Regions from separate parts of the Pseudoalteromonas sp. B131b genome, predicted to be linked through region 3. Evidence: predicted binding sites of a transcription regulator. Region 3 holds the regulator's gene; each other region holds the start of a gene.
The links. The regulator sigma-54, encoded in region 3, starts transcription at its own class of promoters, with help from an activator protein. The targets are predictions, from matches to a motif close to GTTGGCACGNNNNTNGNNT.

Region 1 (3,205 bases), 1.7 Mb from region 3:
AAACCCAAGAGGCACAAAGTGCTGGTTGGTTAACGCGCTTTTTTAGTAGCTCGCTCTTTCCTTTTTAGAGGACATTCAATATGAATGTATTTAAGTTTTTTTGTTTAATTGTTTTGCTGGGATGCCAATTTTCGGCACATGCAGAGCGTATTAAAGATATCTCTATGGTTGAAGGTGTGCGTTCTAACCAATTAGTGGGTTACGGGTTAGTTGTTGGCTTACCTGGGACTGGCGAGCAAAGTAAGTTTACCCAACAGAGTTTCAAGGGCATGTTAAGTAATTTTGGTATTACACTGCCGGCTAATTTAAGCCCTAAAATTAAAAATGTGGCTGCTGTTGCTGTGCATGCAGAGTTACCTGCGTTCAGAAAACCAGGACAAACAATTGATATTACCGTGTCGTCTATTGGCAGTGCCGGTAGTTTGCGCGGTGGTACTTTAATTCAAACATTTTTAAAAGGTGTTGATGGGAATGTATACGCTATAGCACAAGGTAGCCTTATTGTTGGCGGCTTAGGAGCTGAGGGGTTGGATGGCAGCAAGGTTGTTATAAATACACCCACCGTCGGTCGAATTCCCAATGGTGCTACTGTTGAACGTGCCGTTAAAAGTCCATTTATGCAAAGCGACTATATTACTTTTAATTTAAATCGCCCAGATTTTACAACAGCGAAACGTTTAGAAAGTACGATAAACGACTTAGTTGGTCCCAATAGCGCACAGGCAATTGATGCTGCATCTATTCGTGTTATTGCCCCAAGAGATGCATCACAACGTGTATCGTATTTATCAACACTTGAAAACTTAGAGTTTACCCCTGCGGATAACGCAGCAAAAATTATTGTTAACTCTCGTACGGGTACGATTGTAATCGGGAAAAATGTAAAGCTACAGCCTGCCGCAATTACTCATGGTGGTTTAACTGTGACGATTACAGAGCAACAAAATGTATCTCAGCCTAATGCATTAAGTGAAGGTGAAACCGCCGTTACTAATCAAAGTATTATCGATGTGAATCAGGATGATTCACGTGCATTTGTATTTAATCCAGGTGTTAGCTTGGACGATTTAGTCAGAGCGATCAATGAAGTTGGTGCTGCACCAGGTGATTTGATGGCAATTCTTGAAGCGCTAAAAGAGGCTGGTGCAATAAACGGTCAACTAGTTGTTATTTAGTATTTAAATACGCCCTAGTAACATTTTTACTAGGGCAAAATCATCCCCTCGCAATATATCTAATTTAAAGTTAGTCAACTGGCTCAATTTTTGCATTTTAATTGCATTACTCATTATTGTGTCAAAAAGCTGATGGAAACAAATCATCTCGATAAGCAAAACTTTTTTGATTTAGGCAACTTAGATTCACTTCGTAAAGAAGCCTTAACCAGTGGTGATTCATCGACTGATGCATCAAAGGCTGCGCTAAAAAAAGCCGCTGCACAATTTGAAGCAATTTTCACTCAAATGTTACTTAAAAGTATGCGCAAGGCAAACGAAGCATTTGAGGACAAAGAAAGCCCATTTAATTCTAGTGGGGTTAAGTTCTTTGAAGAAATGCACGATCAACAATTATCGACAGAACTATCATCAAATGGTTCTTTAGGCCTTGCAGACTTAATCGTTCAACAGTTATCCCCTGATGGTAAAAACTTTATGCCCGGATCTGTTTTGAGAACAACAGCGGACTTTTTAAGTGATAAGCGAGTGGGTTCAGAACTTCCTCATGAAAATAATAATAAATCAGTAGAGCCTGTAAGTACGAACATGAACATGGATATTACAGAATCAAAAATAGAGACTCCGGTATTTGAATCGGCTGAAGAGTTTGTTAGCTCTGTGTGGGAACACGCTAAAACGGCAGCAAAGAAAATTGGTTTAAACCCGGCTGTAATGGTTGCGCAAGCAGCGCTTGAGACTGGTTGGGGTAAACATATCATTAATAAAAGTGATGGTAACAGTTCAAATAACTTATTTAATATTAAATCAGATAAAAGCTGGGAAGGTGAAAAAGCCAGTAAAGTCACACTCGAATTTGAGCAAGGTACAGCGGTCAAAAAGAAAGCAAGCTTTAGGGCGTACGACTCAATAAAAGAAAGTGTAAATGACTTTGTTGATTTTTTGACACAAAACCCACGCTATCAAGAGGCATTAAAAAATACAGCAAAGCCAAGCGACTTTTTAGATTCGTTACAAAAAGCGGGTTATGCAACCGATCCAAATTATGCTAGCAAAATAAAACAAGTACTGAAAAGTACTGAATTAAAAGATATTGCGGCAAACGTTATTCGCCAAGGAGTAAAGTAATATGTCGTTTAATTTATTAAGTATTGCCAGTTCTGGAGTTAGGGCTAACTCAGAGCTACTGCAGACGACAAGCAAAAATATCGCAAATGTAAATACTGAAGGTTATGTTCGTGAACGAACGGAGCATTCAACCATGATTGATAATCAGGTTGGTCGAGGTGAAACTTACCGATTACTGAATCAGTTTGCTCAGGAACAATTAAACCGAGATACATCGAATAAAACTTTCTTTGAGCAATTTGTGGTAGAAGCTAATCGTGTTGATACTTTATTTTCTGAAGAATCGAATAGTTTATCTACAAGCGTTAACTCTTTATTTAACAATGTTCAAGGAGCACTTAACCAGCCATCTTCAACGGTTTCGCGTTCGCTAGTGATGACTGATGCTGAAAATTTAATAAATCAAATGGATAGGCTTTCAGGAATTGTGTTCGATCAAAAAAATATAGTAAACGAACAGCTCGAAATTTTCACTGATGAAGCTAATGGGTTAGTTCAGAAAATAAGCACGTTGAATCAAGATATTGCTGCTGTAAATGGTACTAACAATGCAGCTGATGCTAGCTCTACATATAATGAGCGCGATAAAGCTATTCGTGACCTGTCAGAACTTATAGATATAGAAACACTTGATGGCCCCAACGGTGAAAAGCTTGTTTTTATGGGTACAGGTGAAGCAGTAGTTATGCAGAATGGGTCTTTTAATTTATTTTCCATGCGAGGTGACCCAGATCCTAATTTTAAAGAGCTTAAGCTTGATGTTAATGGTGGTAAAGTTGTGCCTCTCGAAGTTGATACAAGTAAATTGAAAGGAAAAATTGGCGGCTTACTTGCATTTAGAGACGATATTTTAGTACCAGCACAAAATCAAATTGGTCAAATGGGATTGGCTATTGCAGATT
Region 2 (3,205 bases), 490 kb from region 3:
CTTTGTACTGCGCCAATTTTACCATTACGTGTAGTGCCATCAGCACTGATAATAGTAACTTGTTGGTTAGGAGCAACAGAACCACGTTTAATACGACCAATACCAACTACACCAACATAAGAGTTGTAATCTAGTTGAGAAATTTGCATTTGGAAGTCACCTTCAGGATCTGCATCCGGTGGTGATACTTCTTCAACGATCATCTTGAACATAGGTTCCATGTTCTCTGATGGCTCGTCTAAATCTAGTGTTGCCCAGCCGTTGATTGCTGAAGCGTAGATTACTTTAAAGTCTAACTGTTCGTCAGTTGCGCCAAGGTTGTCGAATAAATCAAAGATTTGATCCATAACCCAATCAGGACGTGAACCTGGCTTATCAATTTTATTGATAACTACGATTGGCTTTAAGCCTTGCGCGAATGCCTTTTGCGTAACGAAACGCGTTTGTGGCATTGGACCTTCTTGAGCATCAACAAGTAATAATACTGAGTCAGCCATCGAAAGTACGCGTTCAACTTCACCACCGAAATCGGCGTGTCCCGGAGTATCTACGATATTGATATGGTAGTCGTTCCAAGAAATGGCTGTGTTTTTAGCCAAAATGGTAATACCACGTTCTTTCTCAATGTCGTTTGAGTCCATCACGCGCTCTTCGTTACCGCCGCGTGTTTCTAATGTACCTGATTGCTCAAGTAGTTTGTCAACCAGTGTTGTTTTACCGTGGTCAACGTGCGCGATAATCGCTATATTTCTTAACTTTTCGATGCTCATATATTTACTCAGAGAAATTAAATTCTCAATGATCCTGCAAGATCTACGCACTCATCTGCGTTTTCACGAGATGTCCAAGCATAGGATTTAAAAGGGCGCATATTATCCCTCATTAATGACATGGATGAAAGTTTATCCAATACAAATTTTAAAACTTTCTCAATACTTTCACTAAGTATCTGTTTTATATATGACAATTATATGAATTAAATTTCGATATTTTTTCGAAAAACAGCCATTTTGGCTATTTTTCCGATCTTTTTGGTACTCTTTTGCATTTAGTTTATGCTAATTTTAAGCGATTAAATTATCAGCAAATTGCACCGTGTAAATATTGCACCAAAAGGGATATTTTACGCACCAAACTAGTGCACCACTATACTGGATTTTATAACAACTTATTTTTTTAATTTATAAACATGCAGTTATAAAAATGGCACAAAATCAGCTTAATAAATGCTAAAGCAATTATGCAGCAATAACAAAACCCCACACTTGGAGGACACATGTCACAATCGGTTTTAGATTTTATTAAAGAAAATGACGTTAAGTTCATTGATTTACGCTTTACTGACACTAAAGGTAAAGAACAACATGTTTCTATTCCTCATCATCAAGTTGATGAAGATTTTTTCGAAGACGGTAAAATGTTCGATGGTTCTTCAATCGCTGGTTGGAAAGGCATTAATGAGTCAGACATGGTTTTATTACCAGATGCAGACTCTATCAAATTAGACCCTTTCACAGAAGAAACAACACTAATTGTTCGTTGTGACGTTGTTGAACCTTCAACACTTCAAGGTTATGAACGTGACCCACGCTCAGTTGCTAAGCGTGCTGAAGATTACATGCGTTCAACTGGTATTGCAGACACTGTGTTATTTGGCCCTGAGCCAGAATTTTTCGTATTTGACGACGTTAAATACAAATCAGACATGTCTGGTTCTATGTATAAAATTGATTCTAAGCAAGCTGCTTGGAACTCAGATAAAGAATATGCAGATGGCAACACAGGTCACCGTCCAGGTGTCAAAGGCGGTTACTTCCCAGTTGCTCCAGTTGATGACTTCCAAGATTGGCGTTCAGCTACGTGTCTAGTGCTAGAAGAAATGGGCCAAGTAGTAGAAGCACATCACCACGAAGTAGCAACAGCAGGTCAAAACGAAATCGCTACTCGCTTTAATACAATGGTATTAAAGGCGGATGAAATTCAAGAAATGAAATATGTTATCCATAACATGGCTCACTTATACGGTAAAACAGCAACGTTTATGCCTAAGCCAGTTGTTGGTGATAACGGCTCTGGTATGCATTGTCACCAGTCACTTGCTAAGGATGGTGTAAACCTTTTTGCTGGTGATAAGTACGGCGGTCTTTCTGAAGATGCACTTTACTACATTGGCGGCATCATTAAGCATGCTAAAGCAATCAATGCTTTTGCAAATGCCTCTACTAACTCGTACAAGCGTTTAGTACCAGGTTTTGAAGCACCAGTTATGCTTGCATACTCTGCACGTAACCGTTCTGCATCAATTCGTATCCCAGTGGTTCCATCTGAAAAAGGTCGTCGTATTGAAGTACGCTTCCCAGATCCAACTGCTAACCCATACCTTGCTTTCTCAGCAATGCTTATGGCTGGCCTTGATGGTATCAAAAACAAGATCCACCCTGGCGATGCTATGGATAAAGATTTATACGACTTACCAGCTGAAGAAGCAGCAGAAATTCCAACGGTTGCAGCATCACTTGACGAAGCACTATCTGCACTTAGCGCAGACCGTGAATTCTTAACTCAAGGTGGTGTATTCACTGATGATTTAATTGATGCTTATATTTCACTTAAATCTAAAGAAGTTGAAAAACTTAACATGACAACTCACCCAGTTGAGTTTGAAATGTACTACAGCTGTTAATTAAGCTGTAAAAAATATGTGTGTTCTCAAGCCCGCTGCTCTGCGGGCTTTTTTAATGGTAAATCAAAGCAATCTCCACTAGAGTAAAGTTACTCTAAAACGCAGGACCGCCGAGTGAATAATTACATTTTATTACTAACAATTACTTTAGGATTAAGTAATTATGGCTATGCTGCTGAAAAAAATATACGCTTGGGAAGATAAAAATGGCGTGTTAGTGTTCTCAGATACACCGCATAAAGGCGCGACGGAGGTAAAGCTTACAAGTCAGCACCTTACAATGCCTGCGACCAATACTTATATTTTAAATAACCAACCTCAACCCCAAAAAGCAGCGTTTAACATTGCTATTTTGTCACCAGAGCATAATCAGACAATTCATGAAAATACAGGCACGGTATATGTTACCAGCCGTATAACACCACGGTTCGAAAGTGGGTTAACAATACAGCTGTTTGTTGATGGTCAAACACATGGCCCTGCTAGTCATGATTCAACCTTTGCTATAAAAGATGTTGAACG
Region 3 (3,205 bases):
CCAGAACCGGAACGGCCACTTATGATAATTAATTCCATTTATCACCCATTATGTTAATTACGATTGTTCTACAATAACTTGATACAGTTCAGTATCTGATTTTGCGCTGCGTAACTGTTTACAAAAATCTTTATTATTTAGTTTATCAGCTATCGTTGCGAGCGTCTTTAAGTGCTGCTGGTTATCGCCATCAGGTACGATGAGAGCAACAAATATATCAACAGGGCGATTATCTATTGCATCAAAATTAATAGGTGTTTCGCTTACTAATACGAGTGCTAAAGGCTCTTCTGCACCGCTCATTCGCCCATGAGGGATTGCAATACCTCTTCCTATACCAGTGCTTCCCAGTTTTTCTCTATTCATTAAGGCGCTGAGAATATCTTGTTGAGAAAGATATGGAAGCTTGTCATGAGCAAGTTGACTGATGAACTCTAAAATTCTTTTTTTACTATTAAAAAGGACCGCAGCTCTGCTGCAGTCCTGGCATATAAGTGAACTTAATTTCATAATATTAGTGTCGAGCAAGCTTCTCTTTGTGTTTAATAACTTGGCGATCGAGCTTGTCAATCAGCGAGTCAATGGCGGCGTACATATCTTGATGTTCAGTAGAGGCAAATAACTCAGCTCCACTTACATGAATCGTTGCCTCAGCTTTTTGGTTTGATTTTTCTATATCAAGAATGACATGAACATTATTAATATGATCTGAGTGTCTTTCTAGCTTCGCAAATTTGGTATTTACATAATCTCTTAATGAATCAGTTACTTCTACGTGACGACCAGTTAAGTTTAGTTGCATAAGCATTACCCTCTTTGTTTAGCGTCTTAAATCAAACTTTTTCGCTGATTTGACGGTGGAATAGCTAGAGATTCGCGATACTTTGCGATTGTACGTCTCGCTACTTTTATTCCTTGCTCAGCTAATATATCTGCAATTTTACTATCACTCAATGGTTTTGCTGAGTTTTCTGCTGCGATTAATTTTTTAATGAGAGCGCGTATTGCTGTTGATGAGCATTCGCCTCCATTTTCAGTACTTACATGGCTTGAGAAAAAATATTTAAGCTCAAAAATACCGCGAGGTGTATGCATATATTTTTGAGTTGTTACGCGTGAAATAGTTGATTCGTGCATTTCGACCATTTCTGCTACATCATTTAAAACCATTGGTTTCATGGCTTCTGGGCCATGCTCAAAAAAACCTTGTTGTTGCTTAACAATACAATTAGTTACTTTTAATAGTGTATCGTTTCTACTTTCTAAACTTTTAATAAACCATTTAGCTTCTTGTAGATGCGAGCGAATAAACTGGCTATCACCACTTGATTTAACGGTGCGTGACATTGCTGCATATTGGCTGTTGACTCTGATTTTAGGCATGCTATCTGGGTTTAGTTCAACAACCCAGCGACCTTTTATTTTTTTCACCGATACATCAGGAATTACATACTCAGATTCTTCTCTAACTATAGTATCCGCCGGTTTTGGGCTAAGAGTATGTATTAAAGTCATTATTTCTTTAAGCTCTTCTTCTTTGAGCTTTGTTTTTTTCATTAATGTACGATAGTCGCGAGCAGCTAATAGATCAATGTGCTCGGTTAAAATCATTTTTGTTTCATTAATATAGGGTGTTTCTTTATCGTATTGGTTCAGCTGAATACATAAGCATTCTTGTAAACTACGTGCTGCAATACCAACAGGGTCAAACAATTGAATTCTTTTTAAAACAGCTTCTATTTCGTCAAGTTCAACTTCGTTGTCTTCTTCGTTCTCTTGATTAAAACTTTCTAAAATTTCTTCGCAGCTCAGTGTTAAAATACCCGAATCATCGACGGCTTCAACAATCGCAATCGCAATCGCTTCATCGGTAGGACTAAAGGGAGTCAGTTGTAGTTGCCACATTAGGTATTCATGGAGCGTTTCAGTTGAGGAGCCTTGGTATATAGATTCATCTTCAGGCATTGGTCCTGATGATGATGCTGGGGCTGCGCTCATATATTCATCCCAACTAACATCCATAGCCATTTCATCACTTAGCGTATCTTTAGCAAGTGCTTCACCACTGTCTTGCTCATATTCGCTCGGAACATCATCAGCATTTGCGCTAACAGTGACATCGTCGTTATCTGCTTTTTGCTCGTTTTTACCAGCAGAATCTTCGGCGTAATCTTGCTCTTCAACCTCTAATAGGGGGTTGCTGTCGAGTGCTTCTTGTATTTCTTGCTGGAGATCCAATGTACTGAGTTGCAACAGGCGAATTGCTTGTTGCAGCTGTGGAGTCATTGTAAGTTGCTGGCCCATGCGCAGCTGTAATGATTGCCTCATGTATCTCTAACAATCCTTTTATGTTGTTATAATTAATACTAGCAGATGCTTAAAGACATGGCGTAAATGTTACAGCCTAAATTGCTCGCCTAAATAAACATCACGTACTGTTTTATCGTTTAATACGTGTTCTGGAGTGCCTGATGCAATTAACTCACCATGAGAAACTATGTAGGCTTTTTCGCAAACATCAAGAGTTTCTCTTACATTATGGTCGGTAATTAACACACCAATACCACGATTTTTAAGATGTTCTATTATTTTCTTTATATCTAACACTGAAATAGGGTCAACACCAGCAAAAGGCTCATCAAGCAATATAAATTTAGGATCAGCGGCTAGTGCTCGCGCTATTTCAACTCGGCGACGCTCGCCTCCTGATAATGCCATACCTTGGCTATCACGAATGTGCTGAATACTAAATTCATCTAATAAATTGTTAAGTGTGTCTTCTCTTGCTTGCTTATTTAGCTCTTTACGTGTTTCTAAAATAGCCATTAAGTTTTGATAAACAGTAAGCTTTCTAAAAATTGATGATTCTTGGGGTAAGTAACCAATGCCTAATCTAGCACGACTATGCATAGGTAAAAGAGTAATATCGTTATCGTCGATAGAAATCTTGCCTTTATCACTAGGTACAAGGCCTACAATCATATAAAACGTTGTGGTTTTACCTGCACCATTAGGGCCAAGTAACCCGACTATGCTGCCAGCCTTTACTTCCAGACCTACATTTTTTACAACTTCACGGCCTTTATAACTTTTAGCTAATAGTTCTGCTTTTAATGTACTCATGGCTGACCTTTATCGTTTTTTTCTTTTTTAGTCTCAATAGGTACTAAAATAGTATGCACACGATCGGTTGAGTTTTCGTCTT
Region 4 (3,205 bases), 3.5 Mb from region 3:
GAGTCGAAGAAATAGATAGATTACTTGGACTAGAGTTAGGTGCTGATGACTATATCTGTAAGCCGTTTAGTTATGCTGAGCTGGTGGCACGCGTAAAAGCTATATTAAGGCGATTAAATAACGCAAGTGATGTTACAGAGTCAACAATGAAGCTTGATGAGAGCACCTACAACGTAAAATACAAATCAAGCAGCATAGAGCTAACGAACTTTGAATTTCAGCTATTTAAACCTTTGTTTAACAACCCAAATCGTATTTATTCGCGCGATAGTTTAATGGACACTATGTACGCCGATCAGCGTATTGTGAGCCATCGTACTATTGATAGCCATATTAAAAAGTTGCGTAAAAAACTAGATGAAGTGACACAAACTGAAAGTGTTATTCAGTCTGTTTATGGGGTTGGCTACCGATTTGTGCACCCGCAGTAAGGGGGATTAGTGAGCTATGACGATGAGCTACTCATCATCGTCAGCATTTTTAATTCGCTCTAAACGGTCAAACTCTTCATATTCTGCCGCTTGGATTTCATCAAGAATAGAATCTACATCGGCAAGTTCGTCGCTGTCTTCAAATTCACCTGTAAGCGTTGAATTAGGCGTTAAATTGGCCTCTTCAAATAATGCCCACATTTCTTTAGCGTATTGAGTTTTTAGTATGCTTGGCGCAAATTCACCATAGTAGCGGCGTATGTTATTTACATCGCGTGCAAACATAGCTTGTGCACTGTTATTTGCTGAAGCGTTAACTGCTTGCGGTAAATCTATAATTACAGGGCCGTTATTATCTACAAGTACATTAAATTCAGATAAATCACCGTGTATTATACCTGCGCAAAGCATAAGCTTAATATAATGCATCATGAGTTTATGCTGCTCAATCGCTTGCTCTTCACTAAAAACGACATGTCCAAGTTGAGGAGCTACGTTACCATCCTCGTCCGACACGAGCTCCATAAGCAGCACGCCATCAATACAAAAGTAAGTATCAGGTACACGTACACCCACACCGGCTAAACGAGATAGCGCATCCACTTCGGCATTTTGCCAAATCTCTTCTTCTAATTGACGGCCATAGCTAGAGCGTTTGCCCATAGCACGGGCTTGGCGTCCACCACGTACTTTTCGGCCTTCTTGGTATTGTGCCGCTTTTTTAAAGCTACGTTTAACGGCATCTTTATACACTTTTGCACAGCGTATGTGTTCACCACAACGCACAATAAATACATCGGCTTCTTTGCCGCTCATTAGTCGGCTTATAACTTCGTCAATAAGGCCATCATCAACAAGAGGTTGTAGGCGTTTAGGTATTTTCACAGATTGCCTGCTAAGTAGGGTTGGTTATTAATCATTATTTATGAAAGTGCTCTGTATTTGTTTGTTTAATTGGCTCAAGCAGTATATCAGCTTTGAGAATTAAGGGCAGTAACGCAACTGCTCGTCAGTTATTAATCGTATTATTTTATTAGCTTATATATTGATTGCAATGCAATCAACCATAACTTTTTAAATTAATTTTTTTATCAAAATAATTTACTACTTCCCTATTGTTTGCACATTGTTTGCGTTTTTAAAGCGTAATCTTAATTTAATTCTTAAATACGAGGTTATTACTATGAAGCATTTTTCAACACTTGCCACTGTGGCAATATTATCTATTGCTTTTTCAGCTAATGTAGCTGCACGAGGCGGTGACAATCCTCCTGAAAGACCTGATTTTTCAACTATTGATACTGATGGCGATGGTGTAATTAGCTTTGAAGAGTTTAGTGCTAAAAAACCACCGCACGGCGATGCACAAACAATTTTTGATTCTATAGATGCCGATGGTAATGGCGAAATCAGTGAACAAGAGCTTAGCGATCATAAACCACCTCGTCGTGAACGTTGAAAGGGTACTAAAATGATTAATAGTATTAACAGCAGTTCTGCCAGTTTGATGTCGCAACAAAGCAGCCAAACAGCAAAGCTAACAACAGAGCAAAGCGATTTTATTAAAGAAACGCTTGCACAGTTTGATGCAGAAAACTTAACTAGCGACGATGCGCAAAGTATTCAAGCAGCATTTAAAGAACAAGGTATTGCACCCACTAAAGAGCTTGCTGATTTAATGGGCGAACTTGAATTTGATGCTAAAAGTATTGGTGATGCAGGACGGGCAGAAGGCCAGCGTCCGCCACCGCCGCAAAACTCATTAGAATCAGTCGATACAGACGAAGTAGTCAGCTATTTAGATGAGCTCTTAACTGAGTATTTAAACCAGTTGTCAGGTGAAGATAAAGAATCAATCCTTGCATCAGTGCAAGAGAAATTTGGTTTAAGTGAAGGCGATTCGCTGCTAAATGTAACTGCTTAGGTATTATTACTTAGAGTAAAGCTGACTGTTACTCGAAAGTCTTAAGTCCAAAGCCCAACGGTTAATTCTGTTGGGCTTTTTTATTGGCTTAATTTAACCGTGTTTCTATTTTGTTGGTGCCATCTTCTTCGGTAAATTTAAATACAAAATCTTTTTTACCATCTTGGTTTATATCAACTAACAGAATATCTTTGTTATTTTTAGGCAGCGTTAATTTTAATTTTTTACGTTTTTTATTTAGCAGTGAATCTTGCTCTCCGTAATAAATATACAGTGTTTTTTTACTGTATTTGTATACCGCATCAATATAGCTGTCGCCGTTAATATCGCCTAAATAGAGCGCTGGTTTGGAATCATTGCCGTTCATTCCCACTTCCATTTCTAAATCAAGTTCGATACTCGATTTATTGGCAAATGAGCCGTCGGATTGCTGTTTATAAAGATTCATTTCTACATCTACATCAGTACTGCCACCGCCCAATGCCATAGACGCGATAGTACCTAAGCCAATATCTAAGTCCATTTTTTGTAAATCAATTAAGCCATCATTATTAAAATCAGTTTTGAGCAATAGTTCACTAGGGCCCTGTGTTTCAAATAAGGTAATGGGCGTATTAGTAAAACCTTTAGCGCTCCCTAGGTATAAAGTATGTGCTATTTTTATATCTAACGAATCCATACCTTGCGTAGGCTTAAACTGCCTGGTTGTAAAATCCAGAAATCCGTCGTTATTAATATCAATAATTTGCTTTATTTTTCGAGTTTCACCATTACTTAGTTCGCCTAACTCGATGTCAAAGTCAATTGAGGTAAGCTTTTGCTCAAAGCCCTCTGAATTAGCAAGGAGTAC

Region 1: the regulator sigma-54 is predicted to act here: its motif matches at 1,253-1,271, upstream of flgJ (flagellar assembly peptidoglycan hydrolase FlgJ).
Region 2: the regulator sigma-54 is predicted to act here: its motif matches at 1,203-1,221, upstream of glnA (glutamate--ammonia ligase).
Region 4: the regulator sigma-54 is predicted to act here: its motif matches at 1,549-1,567, upstream of P4S65_RS17055 (EF-hand domain-containing protein).

What each region holds. Positions count from the first base shown of each region.
Region 1 is NZ_JARLUZ010000001.1:1,928,005-1,931,209, forward strand. Features, by position in the region: gene flgH (flagellar basal body L-ring protein FlgH) at 1-68, shown strand, start outside; gene P4S65_RS08765 (flagellar basal body P-ring protein FlgI) at 81-1,175, shown strand; gene flgJ (flagellar assembly peptidoglycan hydrolase FlgJ) at 1,308-2,303, shown strand; gene P4S65_RS08775 (FlgK family flagellar hook-associated protein) at 2,305-3,205, shown strand, end outside.
Region 2 is NZ_JARLUZ010000001.1:706,429-709,633, forward strand. Features, by position in the region: gene typA (translational GTPase TypA) at 1-770, opposite strand, end outside; gene glnA (glutamate--ammonia ligase) at 1,277-2,683, shown strand; partial or broken gene P4S65_RS03345 (DUF4124 domain-containing protein) at 2,798-3,205, shown strand, end outside.
Region 3 is NZ_JARLUZ010000001.1:211,723-214,927, reverse strand. Features, by position in the region: gene rapZ (RNase adapter RapZ) at 1-38, opposite strand, end outside; gene ptsN (PTS IIA-like nitrogen regulatory protein PtsN) at 58-510, opposite strand; gene hpf (ribosome hibernation promoting factor) at 515-802, opposite strand; gene P4S65_RS01055 (RNA polymerase factor sigma-54) at 829-2,328, opposite strand; gene lptB (LPS export ABC transporter ATP-binding protein) at 2,398-3,123, opposite strand; gene lptA (lipopolysaccharide transport periplasmic protein LptA) at 3,120-3,205, opposite strand, start outside.
Region 4 is NZ_JARLUZ010000001.1:3,720,896-3,724,100, reverse strand. Features, by position in the region: gene P4S65_RS17065 (response regulator) at 1-431, shown strand, start outside; gene P4S65_RS17060 (PA4780 family RIO1-like protein kinase) at 459-1,316, opposite strand; gene P4S65_RS17055 (EF-hand domain-containing protein) at 1,615-1,890, shown strand; gene P4S65_RS17050 (hypothetical protein) at 1,903-2,355, shown strand; gene P4S65_RS17045 (FG-GAP repeat domain-containing protein) at 2,444-3,205, opposite strand, start outside.